Thalassoglobus sp. JC818: one gene and its partner. Each later gene encodes a partner of the first gene's protein in a complex. Links are inferred from orthologs where the notes say so. Each region holds a gene or a part of one and is shown on either strand. Other genes may lie near its edges. The genes, in order: tsaD and tsaE.

Region 1 (15,059 bases):
CGATGGACTCTTGGAATCATTCCGATTCTCGCATCGCTGATCATTTTTTTGTTGACGATGCGTTCAGGTGACCGACGATGGTGGCTGATCTTTCTCGCAGTCGTCAGCTTGCATGTCGCTCACATCCCCTACTGGTTTTCCGGAATTTTCGGTTGGCACTACGTCTTCGAAACGGCTGCGCTGTGGATACTGATTGTCGCAGAAACAACTCGCCGACTTTGGAGCAATCGTTCGCTGAGTTCTCACCGTCTCGTATGCATCTGCTGGATGATGTTTCTGGGAACTTCTATTCTGGTGAATCTGGTGACTATCAAACCTGTCTGGCCAGCGACGCTGGATCGCGGAGTGGCAGAAGTCCGATATCCTCGTGAGCTCTATGCAGAGTTTCGGCAACAGATCGAAGTCTTTCGCGACGAATCGCCTGCGATCGTCTTCATCATTCCGGATGAGAGTGACCGCAGCATGGATTATGTGACCAACCCTCCTTCTCTCGACGGACCGGTACTCGTTGCGAGAATTAGAGATGCCGCAGAGGCTGAGTCACTGACGTCGCTCTTTCCCGAACGAGTTCCCATTCTGTTTGACGCGCGCACTCGAAGTTTCGAAATGATAGAGAAGGAACTCAATCGATGAGAGTTGGAATCTTTGCCGACACACATGACCATCTCGACAACATCAGACGTGTGGTCGCGTTGTTCAACGAATTGGAAGTTGATTGCATCCTCTTCGCTGGTGATCTCGTATCAACCTTCGCAGTTCCTCCACTCAGACAGTTAAATGCGAAGGTTTATGCCTGCTTCGGAGACAACGAAGGAAACCGGACCGGATTGATGGGCGGTTTCAAAGTCATCGGGGAACTGCGGGAACCTCCAGCGCTCTACAATTTAGAAGATGGAACCCGGGTGCTGCTGGCGCATATGCCAAGTCAGCTACGGAATTGCGAGGAAGATTACGACATCGCCGTGCACGGTCATACACATCGGCCATCGATCGAGCACGATGCCAACGGAAGACTCGTCATCAATCCGGGCGAAACTTCTGGATGGACATTCAACAACCCCACCGTCGCTCTCCTCGACACCTCAACCCGCACCGCTGAGATCGTTCCGCTGAATACTGAGAAACCACTTCCAAGCTGGGAAGAGGACCGACGTTCGCGTGCGGGGTCACTCAACAACGAAAGAGCAGATTGAGAATGTGGATGGACTTTCTAATCGGCCTGTTTGCTGCAAATGCGATCCCGCATTTTGTCTTCGGTCGACTCGATGCTGGCGTCCTGGGACTGTTCGGATACAGCGGGCAGGGCAATGTGATCTATTCAATCGTCTGCGTCGCCATCTCATTGTTACTGTTCCACATTCAGCATGGGCTGACAAACTTCGCTGACCACATGATTCTCGTCGGTGTCCTAACAATTGTCGCCAGCTACTGGATCGGATGGCCGGTGATCATGCGATTCCTGAAACGTCCGAATCAAAGCGATTCATCTTCAGATCGTGACCACGTGTAAGAATCGGGCTGCTTTCCGAGCTCTTCCAGATAGAGCTTACCCTGTTCCATTTTCAGAACTCGATAAGCTGCGGAACTTCCAAAATCAGAAACAAGAGTCTTTCGCCCCGCTTCAGGTTTTCCGTCGACGATGGTCTGCTTGAGGATGTTCTCTTCCAGCGACCAGTTCAGCTCCAGAATTAACTCGCTTCCGTATCGCAAAGCGGTCAGGAAATCGAAGTTGACTTTCATTCGCGCAGTTCCGTCGGACTGCATCGTAATCACTCGACGAATTCCATCATCAAGAATCCATGTGCCGACGAGGTCACCCATTCTGATCGGCTTCTCAACATCCGGTGCGACAATGCCTGTCTGTCCTGATGACAATTCATCGCCGACAGGAGTCATGACAGCTACATCCGGATCCGTCGCAGGGGAGTTTTCTTTCATCTCCTGAACCACATAGATCATCCCCGCGACCGCAAGTGTCACGACCAAAGACGACAACCATCTGGGAATCGCTGGTCGAGACAGATTCTTTTCCACCAGCTCATCCGAAGCTGTCGACACTTGTTCGCTAGAATCTAAGTGAGAATCGTTTGTCATCTTGAAAATTGCCCTCGCGAACTGGCTGCCTCACTCTTCGGTCGCATTGCTTCACAATTTACAATCCTAACTCGACCCGCCAAAATCAGCTATCCGAATTTTCAAGATCGAGGAGAAGCTGCTGCTTTCGCCAGTCTCTTCGCAAACGCTTCATTCTGGTCTTCGCTGTTCAAACGAGAGCGGTTTTGCTGATCACAATCTCTGATCACCACAATACGAAAGACTTCCCCTCCGATGTCTGCCTTCCTCAAATCACTCTTTCTGATTGTCGTTGCGATCTCTCACCTCCCAGCCCTGGCGAGTGAACCGCTCGAATTTGAAAAAGGAGACAAGGTGGTCATCCTCGGAAATACGCTTGCTGAACGCATGCAGTATTTCAACTTCTTCGAAACCCGGCTGCACCATCGCTTTCCTAACCACGAACTGACTGTCCGTAACTTGGGCTGGTCCGCAGATTCCATCGGCGAGCGACTGCGATCGCAGGATTTTCAAGATCACGGGCACACCCTCATCGACCACCAACCCAACGTGATTATCGCGATGGTTGGATTCAACGAATCTTTCGCTGGTGAAGCTGGGCTCGCAGATTTTGAGATGCAACTCGCTGAGTTCATTCGGGATCTCAAGAAATTGAAATACCCCTCGACCACTTATTCTCGCGGGTCGTATGAACCGAAGCTGCAAGACAAATCGGGCGAGCCAGCTCACGAAGTTGAAGTCGTTCTGCTGACACCGATCGCAAATGAAGATCTGCCTGAACGTGGAATTCATGCCGGGACTCAGAACAACTCACGCCTTCGTCTGTACTCAGAATCGATGCAGAAGATTGCAGCCGCCGAAGGAGTGCAATGTGTCGACATCTTCACTCCAACACTTCAAGCGATGGAAGAAGCCGCCACTCCCTGGACGATCAACGGAATCCATCTGAATGAAACAGGCTATCAACGCCTTTCTGAAATCCTCGAAGAGCAACTCTTTGGAACAGCTTCGCCGTGGGATTCAGAATTTGAGGCATTGCGAAAAGAAGTCGCTGAGAAGAATCAGCAGTTCTTCTACGACTATCGAGCTGTGAATGGATACTACATCTACGGAGGCAGGAAGAATCCGTTCGGTGTGATCAATTTCCCGGCGGAGTTCGCCAAACTGCGTGAGATGACTCAACGTCGAGACAAACGGATCTGGGCAGTTGCTCAAGGGGCTTCGATCTCCCGTGACATCGATGACTCGGAAGCAGGCGTTCTCGCCGAAATCCAAACGAATTATACGAACGAGATTTCAATCTCTTCTCCCGAAGAGGCAGCTCAATCCTTGTTCCTCTCCGAGGGATTGAAGATCGAGTTGTGGGCATCCGAAGTCGAGTTTCCGAATCTTCAGAACCCCGTGCAATTCACGTTCGACAGCCAGGGAAGAATGTACGTCACCACAATGCCGTCATATCCGATGGTCCTTCCGGGAGAACGTGCCAACGACAAAGTCCTCATCCTGTCTGATGAAGATCGCGATGGAAAAGCCGACACTGAAATCGTATTCGCGAAAGGCTTGTACCTCCCGACCGGCATCGAACTCGCGCACGGGGGTGCGTATGTCGCACAGCAACCCAACCTCATGTTCCTCAAAGACATGGACCAAGACGACATTGCTGATGAATATCAATTGAGGCTGCACGGATTTGATTCCGCCGACTCTCATCACGCAATCAGTGCTTTCGAACTCGGACCGGGCGGAGCACTCTATTTTCAGGAGGGAACATTCCATCACAGCCAGGTTGAGACGTCATATGGCCCCCAACAGGTCGCCAACTCAGCCGTCTTTCGGTACGAACCGATCCGAGAAAAATTGGACGTCTTTGTTTCGTACGACTTCGCCAATCCCTGGGGGCACTGCTTCGATCAGTGGGGGCAGAACTTCGTCGCCGATGCTTCCGGTGGAGCCAACTACGTCGGGGCCGCCTTCTCCGGCGATCTCATTCATCCGCGAAAACATCCGGTGATGAAAGAGTTCCTCGTCAAGCAATGGAGACCAACCTGTGGGTGCGAAATCGTTTCAAGTCGGCAGTTTCCCGAAGAGATGCAGGGAGATTACCTCCTGAACAACTGCATCGGCTTTCAAGGTGTGCTTCGCTACCGCTTCGAAGAAGAAGGCTCAGGGTTTTCCGCTCGGCCAGCCGAACCACTCTTCCGATCTGCAGATCCCAGCTTTCGACCTGTCGATCTTCAATTTGGACCCGATGGGGCGTTGTATGTCCTCGACTGGTTCAATCCCCTCGTCGGTCATATGCAGCACAGCTTGAGAGATCCCAATCGAGACACTCAACATGGACGAATCTGGAGGATCACTTACGCGGGCCGTCCTCTGCTCGAGGTACAAGATCTCGCAGCGATGACCACTCCCGAGCTGCTCGATCAACTCCAGCAACCCGAAGACCGCACCCGCTTCCGGACTCGACGCGAATTGGGCCAACGCGACAAACAAGAGGTCATTTCCGCAATCGACACCCTCGTCGCTCATACTTCGGAGGAAACAATCTCCGGACAAAAACTGTTACTGGAGTGCCTGTGGGTCAAACAGCATCATGACGCCATCGACGAGACATTACTCGATCGCGTTCTGGCTACTTCAGATGGTCGCGTCCGGGCTGCTGCCGTGCGAGTCCTGTGCTATTGGCGGGATCGAATTGACGATCCCTTATCGAAACTCCAACTCGCGATCCACGACGAGCACCCTCGCGTCCGCCTCGAAGTGCTGCGTGCACTCAGCTTCTTCCACGATGAACGAGCACTCGAAATTGCTGTCGAATCGCTAATTTACGAACAGGATGTTTACCTGGAGTACGCGTTGCAGGAGACTTTGGAGACGCTCCAGAATCGCATCGACTCAGCTCGTTAGCCTGGTTTTTCAGACTCCGAGATCAACAAAGCTGACTCCAAATCGGAAGCTGATCAGCCTCAAGAATTCAGTCCCTCGGATCGACTACAATAGAAACAAGCCCGTCGATTCGGGGAATCGTCTTGTTGGAGTCCCTTGTCGGTTCTACAATCGATGAGTTCATTTGAAATAAGCGTTCACACACTCTCGGAAGCGTGTCCAGTCAATCGCTGGTCTAAGCGGCTTCAGTGAGTTCACAGAATCAGCAATCAACTTCGGTTCGAATTTCTGTGTTGATATCCGGCGTTGAGGTGAGACGAGTATGAATCATCGATTGGAATCCTTCACTTGGGCAGCCACTTCTGCCCTGCTCACGGCGGCCATCTTTCTGACGACCGTTTCCAGTCAAGGCATGGCTCACGCCCAGTCCGAAGACAACGATTCCGCACAAGCTGAATCCGACGAAGACTACTACGAATTGATGAGAGTCTTTGTCGACACGTTTCAGCAGATCGATCGCAACTACGTGAAAGAAGTCGATCGACGCGAACTCGTCGACGCCGCTGTCCGAGGGATGCTTTCCGAACTCGATCCGTATTCGAACTACATTTCTCCCGACGATGTCGAACGCTTCACCGAAGCGATCACTCAGGAGTTTGGTGGAGTCGGAATTCGAGTCGGTTTCGATGACGAAATGCGAGCCATCGAAATCACCACTCCAATTCCCGGAAGCCCTGCGTATCGTGCCGGAATCAAATCTGGCGATCGCATTGTCGAAATCGACGGAGAAGCTGTCCGCGACTTCCCCAAGAATCGCGAAATGGACCGAGCTGTCGAATTGCTCCGTGGATTGCCGGGTGAAAGCGTCGAGGTCGCTGTTCGTCGTGCTTCGTCCGGAGAAGTCGAGAAGATGACGCTCACTCGTGAACTCATTCAACTCGATACCGTCATGGGAAACACCTACAACGATGACGGCTCATGGAACTTCATGTTCGATGACGAGCTGAAAATCGGATACGCCCGGCTCACTCACTTCACCTCGCGAAGTGCCGGCGAACTGCGGGAAGCCCTGAAGACGCTCCGCAAGGAAGATATGAAAGGCTTCATTCTGGACCTTCGCTTCAATCCCGGAGGACAGTTGCAGTCCGCGATCGACATCTCCGATCTGTTCATCGAAGAAGGTCGAATCGTCAGTACCGAAGGACGCAACAGCCGTCCGCGTTCCTGGTCAGCGAAACGCTTCGGCACCTTCACCGGTTTCCCCATGGCGATCTTAATCAATCGCTACAGTGCCTCAGCCAGCGAAATCGTCAGTGCCTGCCTTCAAGATCACGACCGTGCTGTCGTGATCGGAGAGCGCAGCTGGGGAAAAGGGAGCGTGCAAAATGTCATCGAGCTCGAGGAAGGCAACAGCCAGCTCAAGTTGACCACAGCCAGCTACCATCGTCCCAGCGGCAAAAACATTCACCGCTTCCCCAACGCCAAAGAAAGCGATGAATGGGGTGTGATGCCGAATGACGGGTATCTCGTCAAATTCTCCATGGAAGAGATGACCAAGTATCAAGAAGATCGCCGTGACCGTGACATCGTCGATCCTCAAGACCCTGTCGAAAGCACTTTCGAGGACACTCAACTCGAAAAAGCCATCGAATATCTGAAGGCCGAACTGGGCGTCGAACCAGAGGAAACACAAGAAAACGCCGAAGAAAAAGCAGCGAGCGGCTCCGAAGAAGAGTCTGAAGAAGCTGCCGACGAGGCTGAAGTTTCTCTCCGCAACTTGTTCTACCAGCATCCGAAACAACTTGCTGGTTAAGTCGATTTCATGCGTTCGCTCCCATCCCGAATTTTCGTGCGTGGGAGCATGAAGTCGCTCGACAGAAATCTTCGGACAAGTTCCCGCCGTTTCGTTCGAAGAGACGCCGCTATTATCTGACGCTCACGCTTTGAGATTGCTTCAAGAATCTGACATGGTCAATTCCACTTCAGACGCCAAGGTTCTACTCGCACTGGAATCTTCCTGCGACGAAACCGCAGCCGCGATTATCGACGACCAATTACGGGTTCTTAGCAGCGTGGTCGCAACACAGGATGAATTGCATCAACGCTTCGGCGGTGTTGTTCCCGAAATCGCTTCGCGGGCTCATCTTGAAAATCTGCTTCCCGTGATCGACGAAGCACTGACTCGATCCGGAAAGAGTCTGGAGGATCTCTCCGCAATCGCAGTCATGACCGAGCCCGGACTTGTCGGCTCATTGCTGGTCGGACTCACTGCGGCAAAGACGTTGGCACTCGTCACCGATCGCCCTCTTGTGACGGTCAACCACATTCACGCTCATCTGTTCGCTTGTCAGATGGAAGCAGACGAAGACATCTTTCCAGCGATGGGACTGGTCGTCAGCGGCGGTCACACCAATCTCTACGACTGCCGATCCGCAACAGAGTTTGAACTGGTCGGGTCGACGATCGACGATGCAGCTGGAGAAGCTTTCGACAAAGCTGCCGCCATTCTTGGTCTCCCGTACCCCGGTGGACCGTTCATTTCGCGAGTCGCTGAAAAGGGAGATCCCAAGGCCTTTCGATTTCCCAGAACGTTTATCAAAGACGAACGCTTGGCCTTCAGCTTCAGCGGAATCAAAACCGCCATCCGATACACCGCGCTAGGCCAACCCGGTTCGAAAGAACCCGTTCCTGATCTTAATGAACAGCGTATCGCTGATCTGGCTGCCAGCTTTCAGGAAGCGGTGGTCGATGTGCTCATCTCCAAGTGTCGACAAGCTGCAGAACGATACGGTCGCACCACTTTGTGCATCGGCGGAGGAGTAGCAGCCAACCTTCGATTTCGAGAACGACTCGCTGAACTGGCATCTCAAACCGGTTACAGAATCGTCATCGCTCCGCCTTCCTTGTGCACCGACAACGCAGCCATGGCTGCCATCGCGTGGAAACTGCTGGAAGAAGGTAAAGTCGCAGCTCTCGATGCCGACGTCGTCCCGGGCCTGGTCCGCCTCAAACAGTAGACCTTTCTGACGGCCTATCAACATTCCCTTGGACTCAACCCATGTGACGAGAGATGAGCTCGCGTGCGCGACTTCCGGACGACCAAGAAGAGAAAAAGTCATCGCACTAAGGCCCGCCAGTTGAGCCATCAAATGAAAAAGCCCACTGACATGATTGTCAGTGGGCCATCCGTGTCGCGGGGTCTATAAAGCATGCTAGCGAATTATCAAAAGGGTCCCGATCCGGTGACACGGCATAAACGGGAATAATGATGGCAAAATGTAGCAAAGACGGCGCCACAAGTCAATTATTTTGACGAATCATCAAAAGCCCTGAGACTCAGCTGCTTTGACCAATGCTTGGCGAAGGTCTTGCACATCGGTTGACTCAATCCGATCTTGCGAAATGAAACGGTCGTTGATTCGCTCTGAGACACCGCCCCAACTGACGAAGCTCCCAACGGCATTTTCTTGCCACTTTGGACCAAAACAGAGGGATTCTGAGCCCTTTTTCAAGAGTGGCACGCCGTCTGCATTTACATGACTCTTGAGTAGCATCAGTGCGTCAGCAGAACTTGGCCCGCTACTGCTCCGACGTGCGGCGACAGGCGTCCTTGGATCGTTTTCAAGGACGCTTTCGTTTTTTATGGACCGACGCTGCGGATCAACTCTCGTTGCAGCAAAACGCAACAACTATTCCGCCACATGTTACGATCCAGTTCCTCATCGTGTACAATTGATCCAATGAATTCTTCGAAAAGATGAGAACTACTGATTCGCTGTAAGTGAGATCTGAATGGATGACGTTGAAGTCACGCGCGTTGATCACATCCCTGCTCAACCCGGATATCTCGCAGTCTATCGAGGGGACGCACTTCTCGAAGCAGTCGAGCTTCCTCAGACCGGGCGACTGACGATAGGTCGGGCACAATCAAATCGCATCGTCATCCCTGATTCCAAGTGCAGTCGCGAACACTGCGAACTCTATCTGCGGGGCGGAACATGGTTTCTGCGTGATCTCGAAAGCCGCAACGGTGTAACGGTCGACGGGGAACGGGTCGTGTCCGACTCCCCAATTTCATTCGGACAATCCATCCAAATTGGTGGATGCGAATTGCGATTCAGCCGCAACCACCCCGACGAAGAAGAAGCCAAACGCAGCAAGTCTCCCTCAGATACAGATTCCTCATACGAAATCATCGAGCGCACTTCCGGAGCCCAGCTCGACCGTCCCTTCGTCGAGCGCATCAATGCACGCGGTGACGGAACGACAGCCATGTTCCGGATTGCGAGGGAAATCGCATCCGCTTCGAGTGTTGGGCAACTCTGCCAGGTGGTCGTCGACGGGCTCATGCGATTCACGAAGTCGGGAATCGGCGGCGTGCTGCTTCCTGAAGATGGAATACAAACATCCGACGCTTCCAACTTCGTCCCGAAGTTCGTCGCAGGCAACTCTACCAAACCAACCTTCTCCAGCTACCTGAGCCAGATCGTGCTCAGCGACGGAGATGCCGTGCTGGCCCATAACATCTCTACGCATTCCGTGCTCGGTGTCCAGGAGAGCCTTCAACAGCTTCATGCAGAGAGCGCGATCTGTGCTCCGATTCGCCACGATGGACACCTGCTCGGCCTGCTCCACCTCTACTGTGTCACCACCGAACACGCCCTGACTCAAACCGATCTCGAGTTCGTCCTTGCCGTCGCGGACCAGATGGGCGATCAACTCAATTCTCTGCTCGAAAAGCAGGAACTCGCCACCGGGATTGAGAAAGCCCGACAGCAAGTCAGCGAGCTGCATCACCAGCTTCGCGCTGAAACGGAACTTGTAGGCCATGGCCCCAAACTCGAAGAACTCAGACGCTCAATCAGCCGTGTCGCTCCGACAGACGCTCTGGTACTTATTCGCGGAGAGAGCGGCGTCGGGAAAGAACTGGTCGCCCGTGCTGTCCACTTCAACAGCCGCCGTCGGGAAGAACCATTTGTCTGTGTGAACTGTGCTGCCCTGACGGAAAGCCTCCTCGAAAGCGAACTGTTCGGACACGAGAAAGGGGCATTCACCGGAGCGTCGACACGTCGGGCAGGGAAATTTGAACAGGCTGACAAGGGGACACTCTTTCTCGACGAGATCGGTGAAATGAGCCCGGAAATCCAGGCGAAGTTTCTTCGGATTCTGGAAGGACAAGCCTTCGAACGCGTCGGAGGAGGGGAATCCATTCATGTCGATGTGCGAGTCGTAACCGCCACCAACAGGGATCTCGAAGAAGCTGTCCGCGAAGGGACATTTCGAACCGACCTATTCTTCCGCTTGCAGGTGATTGAAATTCACGTCCCGTCTTTGCGAGAACACATTGAAGATTTGCCTGCCATCGCGCAGCACTTCGTCGACCGGTTCTCCGCGGAATCCAACTACAAAGGCCGACGATTCGGTTCAGCCGCCATTCGCAAGCTCCAAAGCCATTCATGGCCGGGCAATGTTCGTGAGCTGCGGAACGTCGTCGAACGCGCGGTGATTCTGTCCGAAAACGAAGTGCTCGAACCGGATGATGTTGTCCTGACAAACCTTCGCCTCAGCGAGAACCAACAAGCAACCGAAGCGAAAACGCAAGCCAACGAACCCGTGAACGAAGCACTCGAGACAAGTGTTGATCCACTCGTCGACCTGTTCGGAAGCTTTGTCCAACAGGAAACGAGTCTCGACGAAATCGATCGCTATTACATTCAGGCGGTCTTGAACGCGACCGACTGGAACAAGTCCAAGGCTTCGCGAATCCTGCAGATCGAGCGCACGACACTCGACCGGCGCCTCAAGAAATATGAAATCTCGCGTCCCGATGGCGACGATGACGAGGAAGAGTGATGGCCGAAATCTCAGACAGTTCCGATGAGTTGACGAAGCTCGTCAACCGGTGTCAGCAAGCTATGGCGCACGCTTGGGTCGTCCGCGCATTTCTTCGCCATTCGGACGAAGCAGAGGACTTCCCGGAATTGACCTACATCAGCCGCTCAATCTTCGATGTGTCACGAGCGCTGGAGACTCGAGTCAACGATCCGATAGGCTACTTCAAAATGCTCAGAAAGAAAGTCGGAAAATTTCGAGCAGCTGTCGAAGAGTTTGCCAAGCAGGTGCCTGACATCTCGTCGCACACCAACTTCGCTCAGTCCGTCATTTCGCTGCGAGGTTCGGTCACGATGCTCGAAGAGTCTCTGAACCAGGCCCGTGAAGTGGCGATTCAGGCGGAAGCATCAAAGACAGGCCCGGCCAACTGACAGGCTGCCGCGGGCCACTTAAGCTCTACGAAAGCCTCTTCGTTCTGACCTTGCAGTGAATCGTCTCAGCACCTCGCATTACGTCATCGGAATCCATCGTCTGACAACGACTGCCGGAATGAGTAACGCCAGAATCGTCAGAGAATAGGGCAGGGCAGCTGACCCCAGAAAACCAAAGATGACCATGCCATCAATGACGATGAGCGACAGTAACAACACCCCCACAGCAGGCTGAATCGTCTTCGGAGATGGAAACGAAATCGCTCTCATCACTCGCCGGTTGATCGTGAGAAAAATCACTCCCCAGACGAACAGAATCGAGACGCGATCGGTATCGCCAGCGACGGGAAGATCGATACCGAAAGAACTTGCAAACCGTCCGATCCAGAACGCAATCGCACACAATCCCGCATCAATCACTGCCAGCGACAAAGCGAGTGGACCACGAGAGTTTTCGGCTGCTTCACGTTTGGCGAAGAGCGTCACCCCCACGATATAGACACCAATCGCACCGGCATACCAGAGCAGCGGTTGTTGAAACACCCCCTGAACCGAGTCGACCGCTGAACTGCCTGCCATCAGCAGATTGATCGTTCGGCACAGCCCCATGAAAACCGGTCCCAGCGCCGTTCGTTTCATGTAGCGATCATAAGCGAGAACAGAAGCAGCCAGCGCAATCGCCAGAACAAGTGTTGGAAGACCTGCAATCGCGGCACAGAGAAGTCCGATTCCCATCAAAATCGCGCCGAACCTCAAAGCTGCCTGCGGTGAGATGGCGCCGGACGGAATCGGCCGTGACGGTCGTTCTTCACGATCCTGTTCAATGTCGAAGATGTCGTTAAAGACCATCCCGGCCAGATAGATTCCGATTGTGCTCCCGAGAATCAGCAGGAGGTCTGTGAGCGGAACCAATCCCCCATTGGCGATCAGAAAACCAGCCAGCGTGTTTGAGATGGCTGTAAACACCGTGGGGAAGCGACACAGTCGAAGATAGACGTTCATCTCAATTTCCGCTGAGAATCTCAATCAAATCGTGATTTCGACCCGCTGAACAAAGCCGCTCGGCAACGATCGAAGCATGCATTACTGCGCATCGAAACATCGGGCCCCTCGCGACGATAAAAAACGGGCGTCCCTCAAAAGGTCGCCCGTTTGTATCAAATCGATCAGCAATCAAGACATCGGTCGAAGCAATCAGAAGATCTCGATCGGCGACCTTAAGCGTCTTTCAGCAACGGTGTCAAATAGGTGACGGTGCTGTCCATTGTTGCGAGATGCTCGTAATCCGATTCAGGAATCTGAACTCGATACAGCTTGCGCAGCTCCATCACAATGTCCAGAAAGTCCATGCTGTCGAGTTCCATCTGCTCGCGGAACGGGACGGAATCGTCCAGGTTGGACAAGTCTTCATCTGGGGCAATCCGTTCCAAAATTTCAATGATCACCTGTCGGATTTCCGGTGGGGTCATTCCGTTCTGTCTCCTCAATCACTTCTTCGTTGGCGAATTTGCCGAGCCGGAAACGAACATTCGAAGTCGTCTCAACGGTCGACACTATTCGAAGACGCCCCCATGCTCAGCCGGGAATTTTTTTACGATCAACACTGAGTTAATCCCGAGCATTCCGAACGAATTGTTCAGAATATACTCGACTTTCTCCATGTGTCGGGGACGGTTCGCCACAATCTGATGCAGATCGCACCTTGGGTCCTGCTCGTCGAGGTTGATTGTAGCGTGGGCAATTCGGTCCTGAAAGGCAGGCAAATTCCCAAGCAGTTCCAACGCTCCGGCAGCCCCCATGGCGTGGCCGATAAAGCTCTTCGTGTTATTGATTGCCAAAGTGGTTCGGTCACCGAAAGCAGCTTTCAACGCCCGTGACTCCTCAATATCGCCCTGCTCGGTCGCTGTTGCGTGGCTGGAAACGATATCGATGTCGTCGGCGGAAAGTTGAGCTTTATCGAGTGCGAGAGCGATACACTCCGACTGTCGACTCGCTGACGGAAGGACGAAGTCCGTTGCATCGGAATTCATGGCGTAGCCGACAATCTCTCCGTAGATCTTCGCTCCGCGTTTGATGGCATCGGGAAGTCGTTCGAGCGTGCAGATTCCGCCCCCTTCAGCGACGATGATTCCGTTTCGATTAACGTCAAACGGTCGACAGGCTTTGGCGGGATCTTCATGCCAGGCGAGGGCTCCCTGACTCGCGAAACTCGCAAAAATTCCGAAGGTATGGATGCTTTCAGACACTCCGCCAGCGATCGCCAGGTCGACTTCTTTCAGCCGCAACATTTGAACAGCGTGAATGAAACCGGCGTTTCCGGCAGCACACGCAGCCCCGACAGTCAGATGCGGCCCGGTGATCTTCAGATTGAGCGTTACCTCACCCGCGGGATTATTGGCCACCGTCCGCGGATTGTGATGATGTGACCAGACTTTTGTGTCATAGTCGAACTGAGCGATTTCGAAGATCTCGTTCTCAGTCTCAACATTTCCATGTTCGGTGATACCGAGATAGACACCAACCCGGTCCCGACGAGTGTTTTCCCAGTCGATTCCGGAATCGCGAATGGCTTCGTTCGCACAATAGATCGAGACCGATCCGGCACGCGTACCGCGTCGACGTTCCTTCTTCTTTTGATATCGAAACTCGTCGAAGTGGCAAATTCCTGCGAGCACTGGTTGCTTGATGTAGCGAGTCTCAAACGGCTGAACGCCCGACTTTCCAGCGAGGAGTGCGGATCGGTATTCCTCTAGCGAATCCCCGTTCGGCGCAGCTACCCCGACGCCGGTCAACACAATTCGGTTTTCGTCCTGCAATTCGTCCAGCATACTACCAGCATACTCATTGTGGAGGCGGCTTTCGTCGGATGATGGACACTCGCCGCGTCATAGATTTTGAGACTCCCCCGAAAGGGAGATCATTGGGAGAATGGTCCGAGTTTTCGATCCCAATCAACAGTCTGGTGAGAGTAACGCTTGTCCCGAAACGAAACAAGCACCGTCAAGAACACTCGATCAGCAGCACTCTGTCTGATCGGGCCAACAATGTTTTCTCTTCAGGATCTTTATCCCGAACGAGGAGGAATGCCTTCGGTCCAACAACCTCAACATGTCATTTTGGCACAATTGGCGTCACTCTGTCGCTCGAGAGAAAGTGCCGACTTGGCAGCATCTCGTTCACCACAAACTCGTAAAACACTGCAAAATAGAGCCTTATGGACTGATGAACCCGCTTGGCACAGTCGTTGCATAGCCAATGACTGATTCGAAAGGAGGATCAACTTATGGCAATTCAATTTGATAAATTCACAACGAAAGCACAGAAGGCTGTCCAGGACGCTCATTCCATCGCTGAGGGCAAACACAATCGACAGCTGCTGCCGCTTCATCTTCTTGCGGCGCTGATTCAAGACCCGGAAGGAATTCCGCGGGCGATTCTGAAGAAAATTGGAGTCGAAGCGACTCGACTCTCCACCATGGTCGACGGGGAAATCGACCGTCTCCCAGCTTCCTCAGGATCAAACCTCGAAATCAGCCCGTCGCGAGAATCGATTCAGGTTTTCGAAGAAGCTCAGAAGACAGCTTCTTCGATGCAGGACCAGTTTGTCTCGACCGAACACCTCTTCCTCGCGTTGACGAAAGTCGATGACGCAGCCAAACGGCTGTTGCATCTCAATGGAATCGAAACAGACGACTTGATGCAGGCCATGAAGGCTGTTCGGGGAGGTCATCAAGTCACTGACCAACACCCGGAAGACAAGTATCAGGCACTCGAAAAGTACGGCAAGGACCTTGTCGAACTCGCCCGCAAGGGAAAAGTCGATCCAGTGATCGGCCG
Region 2 (15,272 bases), on another replicon or contig:
GGCAGCGATTTGCACGAGCAAACGCATTTTCAGCAGGTGAATCGAGTTCACGTGAGTGCAGAGAAACCATGGAAATGGTTGAGGGACATGAGATGAGAATCCCATTTTCGGTTGGTGCTATCGTTCTATCTCTATTCGTGCTTTCAGTGAGTGGAGAGGACTGGAACGAGTTTCGTGGGCCGACTGGACAGGGAGAAGTCAGCGGCGTCAGTCTGCCAGTTCAATGGGACGATACCGACGGAGATCCAGAGAACATTCTTTGGAAACAGCAGCTCGATGGGCTTGCCTGGTCTTCGCCGATCGTCGTCGGCGGGAAGATCTACATGACGTTTGCTTCCGAAGAGGATGAAGACTCCTTATCGCTCCAACTGATTGCCCTCGATGCTGAGACCGGAATCGAGTTGTGGCGACGGGAGTTGTGGACTCATTCAGATGATGTGGCGATGCACAAAAAGAACTCACACGCCAGTCCGACTCCGATTTGTGACGGGGAATATCTCTATGCTCATTTTGGTCCGCATGGGACAGCCTGCGTGACACTCGATGGCGAGATCGTCTGGAAACAAAAGCTGGAATACAAACCGGTTCACGGAAACGGCGGTTCTCCGGCACTCGCTGATGGTGTGCTGGTGATTTGCTGTGATGGAGGAGACCAACAGTTCGTGGTTGGACTCGATCGAGACAATGGCGACATTCGCTGGCGGACCGATCGAGAGACTGATCCCAAGAAAGGCTTTTCGTTTTCGACTCCGCTGGTGATTGAAGTCAATGGTCAGCAGCAAGCTGTCTGTCCGGGGAGTGATGCTGTCTTCGCTTACAACCCAATCTCGGGAGAAGAGATCTGGCGAGTTGACTATCCGGGCGGATATTCGGTGACGCCGAGGCCAGTCTTCGGGGGAGGATTAGTCTTCGTCTGCACCGGGTTCAATAAACCGAAGCTGTTGGCGATCGATCCGACGGGCAATGGGAATGTGACAGAGACTCATTTGCGATGGAGTGCCGATCGAGCCATTCCTCATTCGCCTTCACCGGTCTATTTCGAAGACTCTCTCTATGTCGTTTCAGACAAGGGAATCGCGACATGCTTTGATGCTGAGTCCGGAGAAGTTGTCTGGCAGGAACGTCTCGGCGGGAACTTCTCAGCTTCGCCAATTGTGTCGAACGGAAAGCTCTACTTTCAGGATGAAACCGGGACGGGGATTGTTCTGAAAGCGAGTCGGGAATTCGAAGAGTTGGCGCGGAACAGTGTCGGGAGCAGTGAGCGGACGTTCGCTTCCTATGCTGTCGACGGAGATTCCATCCTGCTTCGCAGCGAGTCGCATCTGTATCGAATCGGACAGAATTAGATCGGGATCGCGACGACGCTCGGATTGTTTTTGCTGAGCATCCATCCCATTCTTCGGATTTTTCTGGATGCGATTCGTTCTTTCAAACGATCGATTGAAAGAGTAAGTTTACGAAACGTTTGAATAGGTGGTTGAGTCGCAGCTGGAAAACAGCACAATTCCCACCTGAATCAGCAACACTTCAACTTCACGTCCACTTTTCACTTCAGCGAAACAGTTTCCACTTATGTCGACATCTGTGAAATCCAGCTCCGATTACATGGCGGACGATATTGAAGTCCTGGAAGGGCTTGAACACGTCCGAAAGCGACCCTCGATGTATATCGGAGGTGTGGATGCTCGCGGGCTGCATCACCTTGTTTGGGAAATCGTGGACAACTGCGTCGACGAATATCTGGCGGGAGAATGTGATCAGGTCAAAGTAACGCTCCACAAAGATGGATGTTCGATCAGCGTTGAGGATAACGGGCGAGGCATCCCGGTCGACAAGCACAAGAAGACAGGGAAATCTGCGTTGGAGGTCATCCTCACGACGCTTTACGCGGGCGGAAAATTCTCCGACAAGAATTACGTTCGCAGCGGGGGACTTCACGGAATTGGTTCGTCGGCGGTGAATGCACTCTCGGAAGAGATGGTGGCAACGGTTCATCGTGAGGGGCATGAGTGGCGGCAATCTTATCAACGAGGCCGACCCGACGGGCCGGTGAAAAAGATCAAGCCTTTCCGCGGGCATGGGACGATCATCTTCTTTCGGCCGGACGATCAGATCTTCCGGCGTGTGCAGTTCCATGCAGATACGATTCGGCAACACCTTGAAGACATTTCGTACATCCATGGAGGTCTGAAAATCACCTTCGTCGACGAGATGAAAGGCGAACGGTTCGAGCTGCACCATCCCGAAGGAATTGCAGCTTACCTGCAGAAGCTGATCAAAGACGAAAAGCGAAAAGCGGTTCACGAAGCACCCTTCAAAGCTGATAAAGATGAGGGAGCAATTCGAGTTGAGATGGTTCTGCAGTGGACTGAATCAACCGATGAGCAGATTCGCAGCTATGTGAACGGAATTCGGACTCGCGGTGGCGGAACACACGAATCCGGGTTTCGAACCGGTCTCGCGAAAGCTGTCAAAAACTACATGGACGTCCATGGAATCAAGCCAAAGGGGTTGAACATCAACCCCGATGATATCCGTGAAGGTGTGATCGGAATTGTGTCCGTGTTTCACAATGATCCGATGTTCCAGGGGCAGACCAAAGACCGGTTGAATAACCCGGAAATGACTTCGCTCGTGGATGGGATCGTGCGTCCGTCGGTCGAGACGTGGCTCAACAACAATCCTTCGATTGCCGATGCTGTGATCGGTCGGATCATCCTCGCTGCCCGTGCGAGACAGGCGAGTCGCGATGCGATTAAGGAAATCAAACGGAAAGGGCCCGGGTCAAAGAGGAGCAACCTGCCGGGCAAGCTTTTGGATTGTCGATCGACTGATCCCGAGGAGTGCGAACTGTTCATTGTGGAAGGCCAGTCCGCCGGTGGGACAGCTGCCAGCGGTCGCAATTCAGCGACTCAAGCTGTGTTGCCGCTGCGTGGAAAAGTGCTGAACACGGAATCTCTGGAACTGAACAAGATTATCAAGAATCAGGAAATCAGTGATCTTGTCGAAACGCTCGGAACCGGGATTGGACCACACTTTGATCCTCATAAGCTTCGATACAATCGCATCATTCTCTTGATGGATGCCGATAGCGATGGCTATCACATCAGCACGCTGTTGCTGACGTTTTTCTTCAGGCATATGCGTGACCTGATTCAACTCGGTCGCCTGTATTTGGCGCAACCTCCGCTCTACAAGATCGAGTTCGGAAAAGAGCGGATGTATGCTCGCGACGACAGCGACAAAGAAGAGATTCTCGCTTCAATTCCGGCCAATCGCACGATTGACGTGCAACGGTTCAAAGGGCTGGGTGAGATGAATGCAAGTCAGCTGAAAGAGACAACTCTCGATCCGGATTCTCGAACGCTGTTGCGGGTCGACATCGACAGTGCCGTCGAAGCTGATCTGACGTTCGCTCAACTTCTTGGCAAAGATGCCAGTGAGCGTTACCGGATCATCATGGATGAAGCAGCCGAAGTCGACGACATTGACGTCTAAGAGTGACTCTGTCCAACACTTGCCAGCAGGTTGATACGCGTGTCGGAGTTGCTGGATTTCAGGTGAAGAATTGATTCCTGAAATCCAGCGATCGTTCCGAAAGGCCAACGAGTACTCTTAGAGTGAGCGGTCAGTCCATTCACCATCGACGAAGCGTGACAGCCCGTCGATTGTGTTTTCGTCGCGGAGTGCTGGAGGAAGCCGGTGTGAGCGGACGTTGTCGTAGCACTCCAGGATGGCGAATCGCCGCAATGACGCGGGAATTCCGACAGCTGTGAACCCGGGATGACCAGTCGCTGGATATGGACCACCGTGATTCATGGCTGGGCTGACAGCCACACCAGTTGGCATTTTGTCGTTGAGCAGTCGACCGACGTGTCGGCGAAGTTCCCCTGCCAGACGATCATAGAGAGCATCGTCAGCGCCATTCGTTTCGGAATAGATGCAGCCGGTCAGATTGCCTTCCAGTTGTTCCGCGACAGCGATCACTTCCTCATCGGAATCGCAGACGACCAGCAAAGAGCTGTTTCCGAAAGCTTCTTCTTGGTGGCCAGCTGGGTCTTCAAGGAACTGTTTTCCTGTTGAACGAAGGAGGGTGTTGGCGAAGCAGCAACGTGACTCGTCGACTGGTTTGTTTCCGGTGACGATATGTGCTCCTGTGCGTTGAATCGCGACGATGCCAGCTCGCAGGCTTTGCTCGACACCTTCTCCGAGCAGAGTGCCGGCCGGTGCTTCCTCGAATTTTTTCGCCACAGCAGAGATGAACTGCTCAGCCTGATCGCCGGCGCGAAGCACGACGAGTCCCGGATTTGTGCAGAACTGTCCGGTCCCCATCAGGCAGCTTCCGACGAACTGTTCGACAAGGTCGTCGAGTCGTTCACTGAGTGCATTGGGCAGAATGAAGACGGGATTGATGCTCGACAGTTCGAGGTAGATGGGGTTTCCGCCTTTGTCTGCGGCTTCTTTCAGGAAGAGCCCCGCGTGTCGCGCGCCTGTGTATCCGGTGGCACCCAAGCGTTTGTCAGCGACAAGTCGGGCCCCGTCCTCGTGAGAGGTGCGGTAGACGAGTTGGACAAATCCTTTGGGCATGTTCGTCGTTTCGGCGGCGTGGGCAGCGGACTCGGCGAGAAGCTGAGTTGTGCGAGGATGAGCGGAATGACCTTTGGCGATCACAGGGTTTCCGGCCGCGACAGCAGCTGCGAAGTCCCCTCCCGCGATGCTGTTGAACGCGAGCGGAAAGTTGTTGGGACCAAAGACAGCGACTGGTCCGATTGGGCCGAGCATGGAGCGAATGTTGGTCTTGGTATCGATTGTGGGCAGCGTCCAGGCTCGATTTCGGGCGGCCTTCGCTGCCTGGCGGAGTTGGTCGATTGTGCGAACCATTTCCCCATCTTTCAGGCGAGGGGAAACCGGCAGTGCCGTCTCTTCGTTCGCAGCGGTGACAATGTCGTCGATGCGGGTTTCGATTTCGGCGGCGTAGGCTTCTAGAAAGTCTGCAAAGCGTTCCGGTTCGAAGTCGCGAACTTCTTTGAAAGCGGCGTGAGCAGCTTCAAGGGCTTCTTCAATTTCTTCCCAAGGACTGACTGGGAACTCTCCCGAAAGGACTTCTCGATTGGCCGGGTTGATTCGTGTAAAGGTCTTTGACCCTGTCGATGGACGCCATTCTCCGTTGATAAGAACTGGTTGAACGCTCATGAAGTTCGCTTTCGTGTTGGTTGTCGATGCCTTGAATCTTAAGACTAATCATCGTGGGGTCGAGTTTCGAGTCAGTGCCGACGGCGTATTCATCTAGGTAAACGGAACGAAAGTGAGGGATTCGCCCGGATGGACACTTCTTTGGTTTATGAATCAACGTCTGTGAATGTGAGCTGTTGGATGCCGGGTTTTCGGGATTCTCGCAGGAATGCAGAACGATTCTGGGGAATTCTCGCGAAACAATGGTCGACCGAACTCCTTTGGCTTTGATACGCTTCCGAATTCCACAGATTGTTGTCCCCACACTCAGAGATTCCGAGGCGTTTCCGTGTCGATCATTGTTCAGAAGTTCGGAGGAACCAGCGTTGCCAATGCGGAAAAGATCCGTGCTGCCGCAGAACGAGCCGTTGCGGCTCACCGTAATGGACATCAAGTGGTAATGGTGGTTTCCGCTCGCGGAAAGAAGACGGATGAACTGGTCCAACTGGCAGGAGAGTTGAGCGAATCTCCCGCTGCGAGAGAGATGGACATGCTGCTGTCGACCGGGGAGCAGGAATCGGTCGCGCTGATGTCGATGGCGATTCATTCCATGGGAGAAAAGGCTGTCAGTCTCACCGGCGGTCAGATCGGAATTGTCACCGACTCGACATTTTCGAAGGCGCGGATTCAGTCGATTTCGACGGATCGGATTCGTCGTCATCTCGATGCTGGGGAAATTGTTGTCGCGTGCGGGTTTCAGGGGATTGACGCTCTTTCAAACATCACGACGCTCGGACGCGGCGGAAGCGATACAACAGCGACTGCACTGGCTGCTGCACTTCAGGCAGATGAGTGTCAGATTTATACGGATGTGGAAGGAGTCTTCACGACTGATCCGCGTGCGGTGGATGAGGCGCGGAAGATTGAACAGCTTTCGTATGACGAAATGCTTGAACTGGCGAGCCTCGGTGCGGGCGTGATGCACTCTCGATCGATTGAGTTTGCTAAGAAGTTTCGTGTTCCGCTGCGGGTCAGGCCGTCGTTTAATGACGGGATGGGAACACTCATCGCAACTGCTGGTGAAGACCGAACGGTGACGGGTTTGGCTCTGGCCAAGAATGAAGCGCGAGTCACACTCGATGATTTGCCGGATGAACCGGGAGTGATGAGCACAATCTTCTCGTGTCTTTCGGACAGGAAGATTCCGATCGACATGGTCGTTCAGAACGTCGCTTCGAACGGCAAAGCCGAGGTCACATTCACCGTTCCTGAAGGAGATCTCGCGGAGACGCTGACCGCTGCCAATACGGCGATTGAACGGATCGGAGCAGGAACGATTCGCAGTGGAACTAACGTTGCAAAGGTCTCTGTCGTCGGAAGTGGAATGCAGTTCCACTCGGGCGTTGCAGCGCAGCTGTTTCAGATTCTTGCAGCACAGAACATCAACCTTGAGATGATTACGACGAGCGAGATCAAGGTTTCTGTGCTTGTGGCACGTGATCAGTGCCAGGAAGCTTTGCAGGCTGTGCATCGCGGTTTCCGGATGAATGCTGGTGATACCCACGTGCCAGCTGTGGGCTCCAAGGTGGCTCGTTCGGTCGAGCAATCGACAGCGAGCGAAGACGAGTTGCTCTCGCGAATCGTGGGGCGGTTGTCCAGCATGGAAGACATTGTCGTCAGCGAGATCACGCTCGACGAATCTCAATCGCGAATCACTCTGCATCACCTTCCGGACGTGCCGGGAACTTGCGCGAAATTGTTCCACGCGGTCGCTGACGGGAATGTGATGGTCGATATGATCGTGCAGAACATCAGCAACAGTGGTCACGCGGAAGTTTCGTTCACCGTGCCTCGAAGCGAAGTGGAACGCTGCATCGAACTTGTTGATCAGGTGCGAGCTGACTGGGAGGAATCAACAGTCACTCATGAAGCAGAGATCGCGAAGCTGAGCGTGTCAGGGATTGGCCTGCGGACTCACACAGGTGTCGGCGACAAGATGTTCCGAGCCCTTTCGGAGGCTGGAATCAATATCCAGATGATCAATACCAGTGAAATCCGCATGAGTGTCGTGGTCGACGCGAATCAGGGACAATCGGGGCTGCAGGCGCTTCAGGCAGTGTTTGGGCTGAAGGACGAACGCTGATTGCGGCGATTCGGGATTTCGACTCGAAGTCGACCGTGGCTCATCATATACTTGAGCAGCCACATTGAATGAACGCATTCGCACTCAATTCGCTCATTGCGAAGATGTTGAGTCAGCGAGTTTCCGCAATTGCAACGCGATTCATCAAACCGCGATCGTACGGGATACAGCATGAGCAGCGAGACGACGACTGAAGTTGGTAGTTACTTTGTCTCGAACTATCCACCTTTTTCCCAATGGAAGAAGGACAATCGGCACCAGTTTCTGGATGCTCTCGAGAAAGAGCCTGATCGCTCAATTCCGATGGGGATGTATCTGCATATTCCCTTTTGCCGGAAGCGGTGCAAGTTCTGTTACTTTCGGGTCTATACACAACAGAACGCCGAGACGATCAAGAACTACGTCGACACTCTCGACAAGGAAGTTCGACTTCTTCGAGACAAGCCCGCAATCGCGGATCGCGTTCTGAAGTTCGTCTACTTTGGAGGCGGAACTCCGTCTTACCTGAGTGCGAAGCAACTGTTGATGTTACGGGAGCGACTCAGTGAGTCTGTCTCCTGGGACAACGCAGAAGAAGTCACTTTCGAGTGTGAGCCGGGAACGCTGAGTCTCGAAAAGGTGCAAACGCTCAAAGAGATCGGAGTGACACGCGTTTCGTTGGGGGTGGAGAACTTCAACGATGCCATTCTCGAAGAGAACGGACGGGCGCACCTTTCACCGGAAATTCTGCGAGCCTACGACTGGATTCAGCAAGTTGGTTTCCCACAGGTGAACATCGACTTGATCGCGGGGATGGTCGGAGAGACCGACGAAAACTGGCACAAGTGCGTTGAAAAGGCTCTTGAGATGGAGCCGGACAATCTGACGATCTATCAGATGGAATTGCCATTCAATACTGTCTATTCGAAAGAGATTCTCGAAGAGGGTGCTGCGTCTCCCGTCGCTGACTGGCCGACCAAGCGTCGCTGGGCGAGTGAAGCGATTGATCGATTCCTGTCCGCTGGGTACCAGCTTTCCAGCGGAAACGAGTTGGTTAAGAACATTGATACGGACCGTTTCGTGTACCGCGACAATCTCTTCCGCGGAAGTGACATCGTGGCGGTCGGTGTTTCGAGCTTCGGTCATTTGCAGGGTGTGCACTACCAGAACAAAGATGAGCTCAACGACTACATCTCCACAGTTCAAGCTGGTGAATTGCCTGTGAATCGGGCGATGACTCCGACTTCTCATCAGAAGCTGATTCGCGAGTGGATCTTGCAGATGAAAGAGGGTCGCGTTGCTGTTGAGCCATTCAAAGCCAAGTTTGGAGTCGACCCGCTCGTCGAGTTTGCAGAACCGCTGTCGAACCAGCAGGTCGCAGGGTATCTGACGGTCGAGGAAGAAGAGGTTCGTCTTACTCGAAAAGGTCTGCTTCAGGTCGACAGCCTGCTGACGGAATACTTCGAAGAACAGCATCGCGAAGTTCGCTACACATGACCGAAAATCGTGATCAGGACCGGCCAGCTCGGGAGGTCCGAATTGTTTCGAGTGACAGCCTGGAACAAACTCAGGAGTTTGGTCGACTCTTCGCGACTGTGCTGCGAGAAGGCATGGTCGTCGCGCTGATTGGTGATCTGGGGGCTGGGAAAACTCATCTCGTTCAGTCGATTGCCGAAGCTTGTGGGGCAAATCGTGAGGATGTGAGTAGTCCGACGTTTGTTCTGATCCAGGAATACGACACGGCGATCCCGATCTGTCACATTGATGCGTACCGTCTCGGGGATGTCGATGAGTTTCTTGAACTCGGCGCAGATGAGCTTCTGGGAGGCGATTATCTCTGTCTGATTGAATGGGCTGATCGTGTGGAAGAGGCTTTGCCGCGAGATCAGATTCGAGTTGAAATCGTTCCCACTTCGGAAACCGGACGCCAGATACGCATCACTGCTGCGTCGTCTCTTTTGGACCAGTTGGAACAGAAGCTTGACGGTTCATCGATTTCTCTCGTCAGGAACGGTTGAAGTCCGTTCGATCGTTGGCGACACTGACAGCGACTCGATTCTTGGTGGAAAGTAGCATTTCATGACGACTGCTCTTACGAAGACGCTCTTTGACGAACTCGAACAGCTTGTTCTGATCGACCCGCACACACACATCAATCCGTTGTCAGCTCCTTCAGAGACGCTGGCGGATATCCTCGGGTATCACTATTACACCGAGCTTGCTCACTCGGCCGGGCTTGCGAAATCACAAATCGAAGAGGAAGGACTCGACCCCAAAACGAAGGTCGGTCGACTCATCGAGAAGCTGAGTGATCTCGACAACACTATTCAGGTGTCGTGGCTATTGGAAATCTGTCGGGAGTTCTTTGACTTCAAGGACGACCGAATCACGACCGACAACTGGGAAGCACTCTACGACACTGCTCAGCAGAAGTTTGCTCAGGAAGGTTGGGAACAACACGTTCTACAGCACAGCAAGCTGGAGAAAGTGTTCCTGACGAATGACTTCGACGATCCGCTCGAAGGGTTTGATACGAACGTCTATATTCCTTGTTTGCGAACTGACGATCTCGTCTTTCACTTCTTGAAGAAGTCGGTTCGGAATCGACTCAACGAGGCTTCGGGAATTGAAGTTGGTGATGCGACAACTTTCCGCGAAGCGATCGGCAAACTGTTCACTAAGTTTGTCGAGAAGAATGCCAAAGCGTGTGCGATCTCGATTCCGCCGAGTTTCTCTCCGGCCAAAGTCGATGCTGGTGCAGCTGCTGCGGTGATTAAACGAACGATTCGAGGCCAGCGGTTGACGAGTGCCGAACAGGAAATGCTTTCCTCATTCGTCTTCTGGACCATCGCGGAGCACTGCCAGGAACATAAGCTCCCGTTCGATTTAATGATTGGAGTTAATCGTCGAGTCTACGAAAACGGCGTCTATCAGGGACAGGATCTGTTCGACAAGCGGGTTTCTCTCATTCAGTATCAACAGCTGTTCAACGCGTTTCCCGATGTGACATTTCCAATCTCTGTGCTGGGCAGCACGAGCAATCAGGAACTGGTCAGTTACGCGTGGATTTTCCCGAATGTCGTGACGAACGGGCACTGGTGGTACTCGAATATCCCGACGTATATTGAACTCGATACGCGAAGTCGTCTGGAAGCTGTGCCCCGAAATAAGCAAGTCGGATACTACAGCGATATGTACAAGCTGGAGTTCGCGTTGCCGAAATTCCGGATGTATCGTCAAACGTTGGCACACGTGCTGGCGAATGATTTTGTCGAGAAGCGAGGTTGGTCAGAAGAGCAGGCGCTCGGTCTGGGCAAGCAAGTGTTGCGAGGAAACGTTGAGTCGATCTTCAACGTCTAAGAGGTGCTTAGGATGAGCAGCAATGGAATTACCGTTGGCTCATTTCCTTCGTGATCAATTGCAGCCTCCGTCTCGAGCATTTTCGGGCTGGTTTGCACGAACTCGCGCGAGCAAACCGAGTCAACGCTGAGTGAAACCGTTCAGGCGAGTCCACAGCAAAGACATATTGCTCACGGAAAGTCGAGTCTCATGGACAAATTGGTCTTACTGCAAGATGGTCAGGCGACACCCTTTGAAATCTCCAAAGACGAGATGGTCATCGGCCGTCTTCCTGAGTGTGAGATTCAGCTGCCCTCGAACATGGTGTCTCGAACTCATGCGAAAGTGATTCGCAAGGGTGACGAAGTTCTCATCGAAGATCTCGGAAGCGGCAACGGAACGTTTCTGAATGGGAAGAGAATTGAAGCCGCCACTCCGCTCAAGGGCAACGACCGATTGAAATTCGGCCCGATCCTGATGCGGTTCGATACCGATCGTGTCTCCGACGATGATTCCAGTTCCGTCCTTCGACATGCTGAAGGATTCAATCAGGTTGAGATTCACGAACAGGACGACGGGTCTTCTACCATCGTCAACTCCCTCGACAGCAAACTCGTCGGAGGGATTTTTGATTCTCGCCCGCAGGACAAGTTAAAGGCTGTCCTTGAGATCAGTCGCAGCCTGGCTGGAACGCTCGATGTTGAGTCGCTGCTGCCCAAAATTCTTGACAGCCTCTTCTCAATTTTCCCGGCTGCCGATCGCGGGTGCATTTTGCTGCGTGATGCACAATCGGGGAGAATGACACCGCGTGCGATGAAGCATCGACGCGAAGGCGAAGATGCGACGGTCAAATTGAGTCGAACGATCTTGAACTCCGTGCTCGAAGAGAAGAAAGCAATTCTCTCAGCGGATGCGGCCAGCGACTCTCGGTTTGATGCGAGTGAGTCGATCTCAGCCCTGACAATTCGATCGATGATGTGCGTGCCGATGCTCGACATGCAGGGTGATCCGGTTGGAGTGATCAACATCGACACTCAGAATCCGGTCATGCAGTTCAAGAATGAAGACCTTGAGATCATGATGGCTGTCGCCAGCCAGGCAGCTAATAACTTTGAAACGGCTCGTCTGCTGGATGCGTTCGTCGAAAAGCAAAAGCAAGACAGCGAGATGGATATCGCCCGGAATGTGCAGCATGCACTGCTTCCGGAAGCATTTCCCGAAATCAGCGAATACCAGTTCTTCGCCTCGTATGAGTCTGCGCAGGCCGTTGGCGGAGACTATTACGATGTGATCCCGACGAAAGACGGGAAAATCTGGTTGGCCTTCGGTGATGTCGCTGGGAAAGGTGTTCCAGCATCGCTGGTGATGTCGCGAATGTCGAGCGTTGTCCGCAGCACGAGCGAATTCGTCACCGATGCTGGGGAAGCTGTCGCAGCGATCAACGAGCACATGTGCGCGAAAGCGGTTGAAGGGCGATTCGTCACATTTGTTCTGACAATTCTTGACACCGTCAATCATTCAATGTCTGTCGTGAACGCCGGGCACATGTCCCCGATGATTCGCAAGGTTGATGGCACGATTGAAGAGTTTGATGACGATTCGATTGGGGTTCCGATTGGAGTTCTGGAGAGTTTTCCCTTCGAGAAGCGGGAGAGGAAACTCGAACCCGGGGAGACAGTCGTTCTGTTCACGGACGGTGTCAGTGAGGCGATGAATCCGAACTCGGATCTGTACGGATCGGAACGCCTTCGGGAAGTCATTTCAGAACATACCGACGATGCGGAAGAGCTCGGACGAGCGATCCGTGAAGATGTGAAGAAGCACGCGGATGGCCGTCCACAGAACGATGACATCACGCTCATGGTGTTCGGTCGAAATCGATGATGACTCGTTCAGTCCGCGTTTTCCGTCTGATGTTCGGGTGAGCCGTGGAAAGCTGTGGCGGGAATGCAACATCGAGCAAAGTCGAACAGAGAGTTGGGATTGTGCCGGAAAGGCTGCGGAGAATGGAGGCTTTGGGGGACTTCTCCGGATTGATAGGCAATCGCTTGAATGATGTCATGTGTCACGTCAGAATGATGTCAGATTGAAACAATTGAAATCTGTGTTGCCGATGGAGTGTCGAACTCGGAAGAAGTTCTTTCTTGCGAGTGCTCGATCGTTCGTTTCTTTCGACCTCCTCTTCACTTTGATCCAGTCAACAACTTCGAAGACAAACTACGAGCAAAGGCAGACTTATGGAAATCCTTCCAGGGAATACAGTTGGAATCGATTTGGGAACAACGTACTCAGCGATTTCGCAAATGGATGCTGAAGGACATCCAGTCTCGATCTCGAATGCAGATGGAAAGACCATTACTCCATCCGTGGTCATTCTTGGCGAAGGGGGAAAAGTGATCGTCGGTCCCAGCTACGAGCGGATGTCGATCGAAGACCCTCGCAATATTGTCGAAGCCATCAAACGTCAGATGGGCAACAAAGACTTCTTCATCGTCTACAACGACAAGAAGCTGACGCCCGAGTTTGTTTCTGCGTTGATTCTGAAGAAGCTGAAGCAGGACGCCGAACAATCAATCGGTCCGATCGCGAACGCTGTTGTCACTGTTCCCTATTACTTCAACGATGTTCGACGCAAAGCAACGCAGGATTCCGGAAAGATCGCCGGGATCAATGTCATCGACATCATTAACGAACCAACGGCAGCGACTCTTGCCTATGCCTGGCAGAAGGGACACCTCGGACGCCCTGACGCCTTTGACGGCGAACGAACCATCATGGTTTACGACCTTGGTGGAGGAACGTTCGACGTGACCGTTGTGCGATACACTGCGACTACATTCAACGTGCTCGCGACCGATGGAGACGTGATGCTCGGCGGACTCGACTGGAGCCGACGAATTGTTGACCACATCGCCGAAGAGTTCCATCGTCGCCACGGGGAAGATCCTCGTGAAGACTCCGAAACGTTGATGCAATTGACTCAGGAATGTGAGCAAGCCAAGCGTGACCTCAGTGAACGTGCTCAAATTCCAATCACCGCGAACTACAAAGGCAAGAGCTACACTCACGCTTTGACTCGCGGTGAGTTCGAAAGACTCACCGGCGATCTCATGCAGCGAACTCGTGACACAACCGAGTTGGTGATGCAACAGGCCGGTGTGGGTGTTGGGGAACTCGACGAGGTGGTCCTCGTCGGCGGTTCGACCTATATGCCAGTCGTTGAAACGATGCTTCGTGAAGTGACCGGGAAAGAGCCTTCTCGTGAAGTGACTCCGGAAGAAGCGGTTTCGCAGGGAGCTGCGATTCATGCTGCCATTCTCGAAGCAACCGCAACTGGTGGCGGAAGTCGACTGGGCAAAGCGGTCATCACGCGATTGCGTTCGGTCTCGGCGACAGACGTCAACTCTCACTCACTCGGCGTGAAGATCAGCGATCCGAAGGACAAGTCACGGAAGCTGAATCACATCATGATTCCGAAGAACTCTTCGCTTCCGATGGAAGTCTCTCAACGATTCAAGACGAACAAAGAAAACCAGCAGCGAGTGCATGTCTGCGTGCTCGAAGGCGATGCTTCCGATCCCGATGCCTGCACGACGATCGGTGATTTCCGTATCGTGAACCTGCCTCCAAATCTCCCTGCGGGATCGCCAGTTGAGATCACTTACAGCTACGACAAGAACGGTCGATTCTCGGCACGAGCTGTCGAACTGGTGAGCAATACTGAAGCGAAAACGGAGATTGTGCGAGACTCCGGATTGAACGAAGACAATGTGAACGCGTTTGAAGTGTTGGCGAATGAGTATCAAGTCGAGTAGAAACTGACGAACTCATCGTTCGAAAATCATCGACGAATCTCATCAGCCGCGAGTGAAAAATGGATGTTTATAAAGAATGGCTCGGCATTCCGGAGGGAGCCCGTCCTCCGGATCATTACGAGTTGCTGCGAGTTGCACAGTTTGAAGATGACACCGACAAAATTCGTGCACACTACAAGAAGCTGAATGCACACGTTCGGAAGTATGCCACAGGGCAGTATTCCGTTCAGTCTCAAGAGCTTTTGAATGAGCTTGCGAAGGCGATGTTGTGCCTGACCGATCCCGGTCGTAAACGCGACTACGATGAAGGCCTCGGCCGAGAATTCGAAGCTGCCGTCGACGAGTTTGGTCGTCAACCAGTGCTGGACGTTTTGGTCCAGCAGGGAGACATCACACGCGATCAGCAGCGTGAAATCGAAGAGTTCGCAGATCGACGAGGTCTCTCTCATCGTGATGCCGCCGTGCAGATGAAACTCGTGAAGCCGGAAAAGGCTGCCCAGGCGTTGGCTTGTCAGCTTGGATACTCCTTCGTCGATCTGGAAGACATGCTTCCGGAAGATGACGTACTCGATCTGGTTCCGCGGGCGATGGTGAAACGGAATTCGTTCATTCCATTGTTTGTGGATGACGGGCGATTGCTGATTGCCTGTGTCGATCAGCCGGAGCACGAAGTCGAAGAAGAGCTTCAGATTCGCTCCGGTGTGCCTGTTCGACCGGTCATCGTCACGCCACGTTCGATCAATCAGGCGATTGCCCAGTACTACGCACCGGGAATGCGCGACGAAGCCAAACTCTCTAGCGAGTCTTCAGAGTCGTCGTCGAAA

What was found.
Region 2: the proteins of tsaD (region 1) and tsaE are in contact, whole or in part, in a crystal structure (PDB 6N9A), measured with the Thermotoga maritima proteins. The link is inferred for Thalassoglobus sp. JC818 from one-to-one orthologs. Residues at the interface, in WP_004082750.1 of Thermotoga maritima: Cys10, Asp11, Arg49, His50, Leu82, Gly84, Gly135, Gly136, Glu154, Thr155, Leu156, Asp157, Asp158, Ser159, Glu162, Asp165, Lys166, Arg169, Leu170, Tyr175, Lys213, Thr214, Leu217, Tyr218, Gln221, Arg222, Asn324; in WP_004082108.1 of Thermotoga maritima: Leu37, Gly38, Lys46, Lys57, Val59, Lys60, Ser61, Thr63, Phe64, Thr65, Leu66, Met67, Val69, Pro71, Tyr82, Arg83, Leu84, Asp86, Asp88, Phe89, Asp93, Ile128, Asp130, Glu131, Arg134.

What each region holds. Positions count from the first base shown.
Region 1 is NZ_JBFEFI010000002.1:28,013-43,071, forward strand. What follows is about bases 6,166-8,951. They hold tsaD (tRNA (adenosine(37)-N6)-threonylcarbamoyltransferase complex transferase subunit TsaD), read left to right. Parts: upstream 6,166-6,926; coding sequence 6,927-7,976; downstream 7,977-8,951. Other genes in these bases: AB1L42_RS04655 (S41 family peptidase), read left to right, coding at 6,166-6,772; AB1L42_RS04665 (sigma 54-interacting transcriptional regulator), read left to right, coding at 8,752-8,951. In the rest of the region: AB1L42_RS04630 (hypothetical protein), read left to right, coding at 1-633; AB1L42_RS04635 (metallophosphoesterase), read left to right, coding at 630-1,193; AB1L42_RS04640 (hypothetical protein), read left to right, coding at 1,202-1,510; AB1L42_RS04645 (hypothetical protein), read right to left, coding at 1,474-2,094; AB1L42_RS04650 (PVC-type heme-binding CxxCH protein), read left to right, coding at 2,329-4,980; more of AB1L42_RS04655, read left to right, coding at 5,282-6,165; more of AB1L42_RS04665, read left to right, coding at 8,952-10,812; AB1L42_RS04670 (amidohydrolase), read left to right, coding at 10,812-11,222; AB1L42_RS04675 (UbiA family prenyltransferase), read right to left, coding at 11,301-12,224; AB1L42_RS04680 (acyl carrier protein), read right to left, coding at 12,440-12,691; AB1L42_RS04685 (beta-ketoacyl-[acyl-carrier-protein] synthase family protein), read right to left, coding at 12,776-14,050; ATP-dependent chaperone ClpB, read left to right, coding at 14,506-15,059.
Region 2 is NZ_JBFEFI010000003.1:622,377-637,648, forward strand. The notes cover bases 7,551-10,549. They hold tsaE (tRNA (adenosine(37)-N6)-threonylcarbamoyltransferase complex ATPase subunit type 1 TsaE), read left to right. Parts: upstream 7,551-8,787; coding sequence 8,788-9,312; downstream 9,313-10,549. Other genes in these bases: AB1L42_RS10325 (coproporphyrinogen-III oxidase family protein), read left to right, coding at 7,551-8,791; AB1L42_RS10335 (glucuronate isomerase), read left to right, coding at 9,374-10,549. Outside these bases: AB1L42_RS10305 (PQQ-binding-like beta-propeller repeat protein), read left to right, coding at 93-1,346; AB1L42_RS10310 (DNA gyrase subunit B), read left to right, coding at 1,573-3,498; AB1L42_RS10315 (aldehyde dehydrogenase (NADP(+))), read right to left, coding at 3,616-5,193; AB1L42_RS10320 (aspartate kinase), read left to right, coding at 5,522-7,315; more of AB1L42_RS10325, read left to right, coding at 7,487-7,550; more of AB1L42_RS10335, read left to right, coding at 10,550-10,654; AB1L42_RS10340 (SpoIIE family protein phosphatase), read left to right, coding at 10,844-12,517; AB1L42_RS10345 (Hsp70 family protein), read left to right, coding at 12,871-14,448; AB1L42_RS10350 (hypothetical protein), read left to right, coding at 14,508-15,272. UniProt on the Escherichia coli protein: Required for the formation of a threonylcarbamoyl group on adenosine at position 37 (t(6)A37) in tRNAs that read codons beginning with adenine.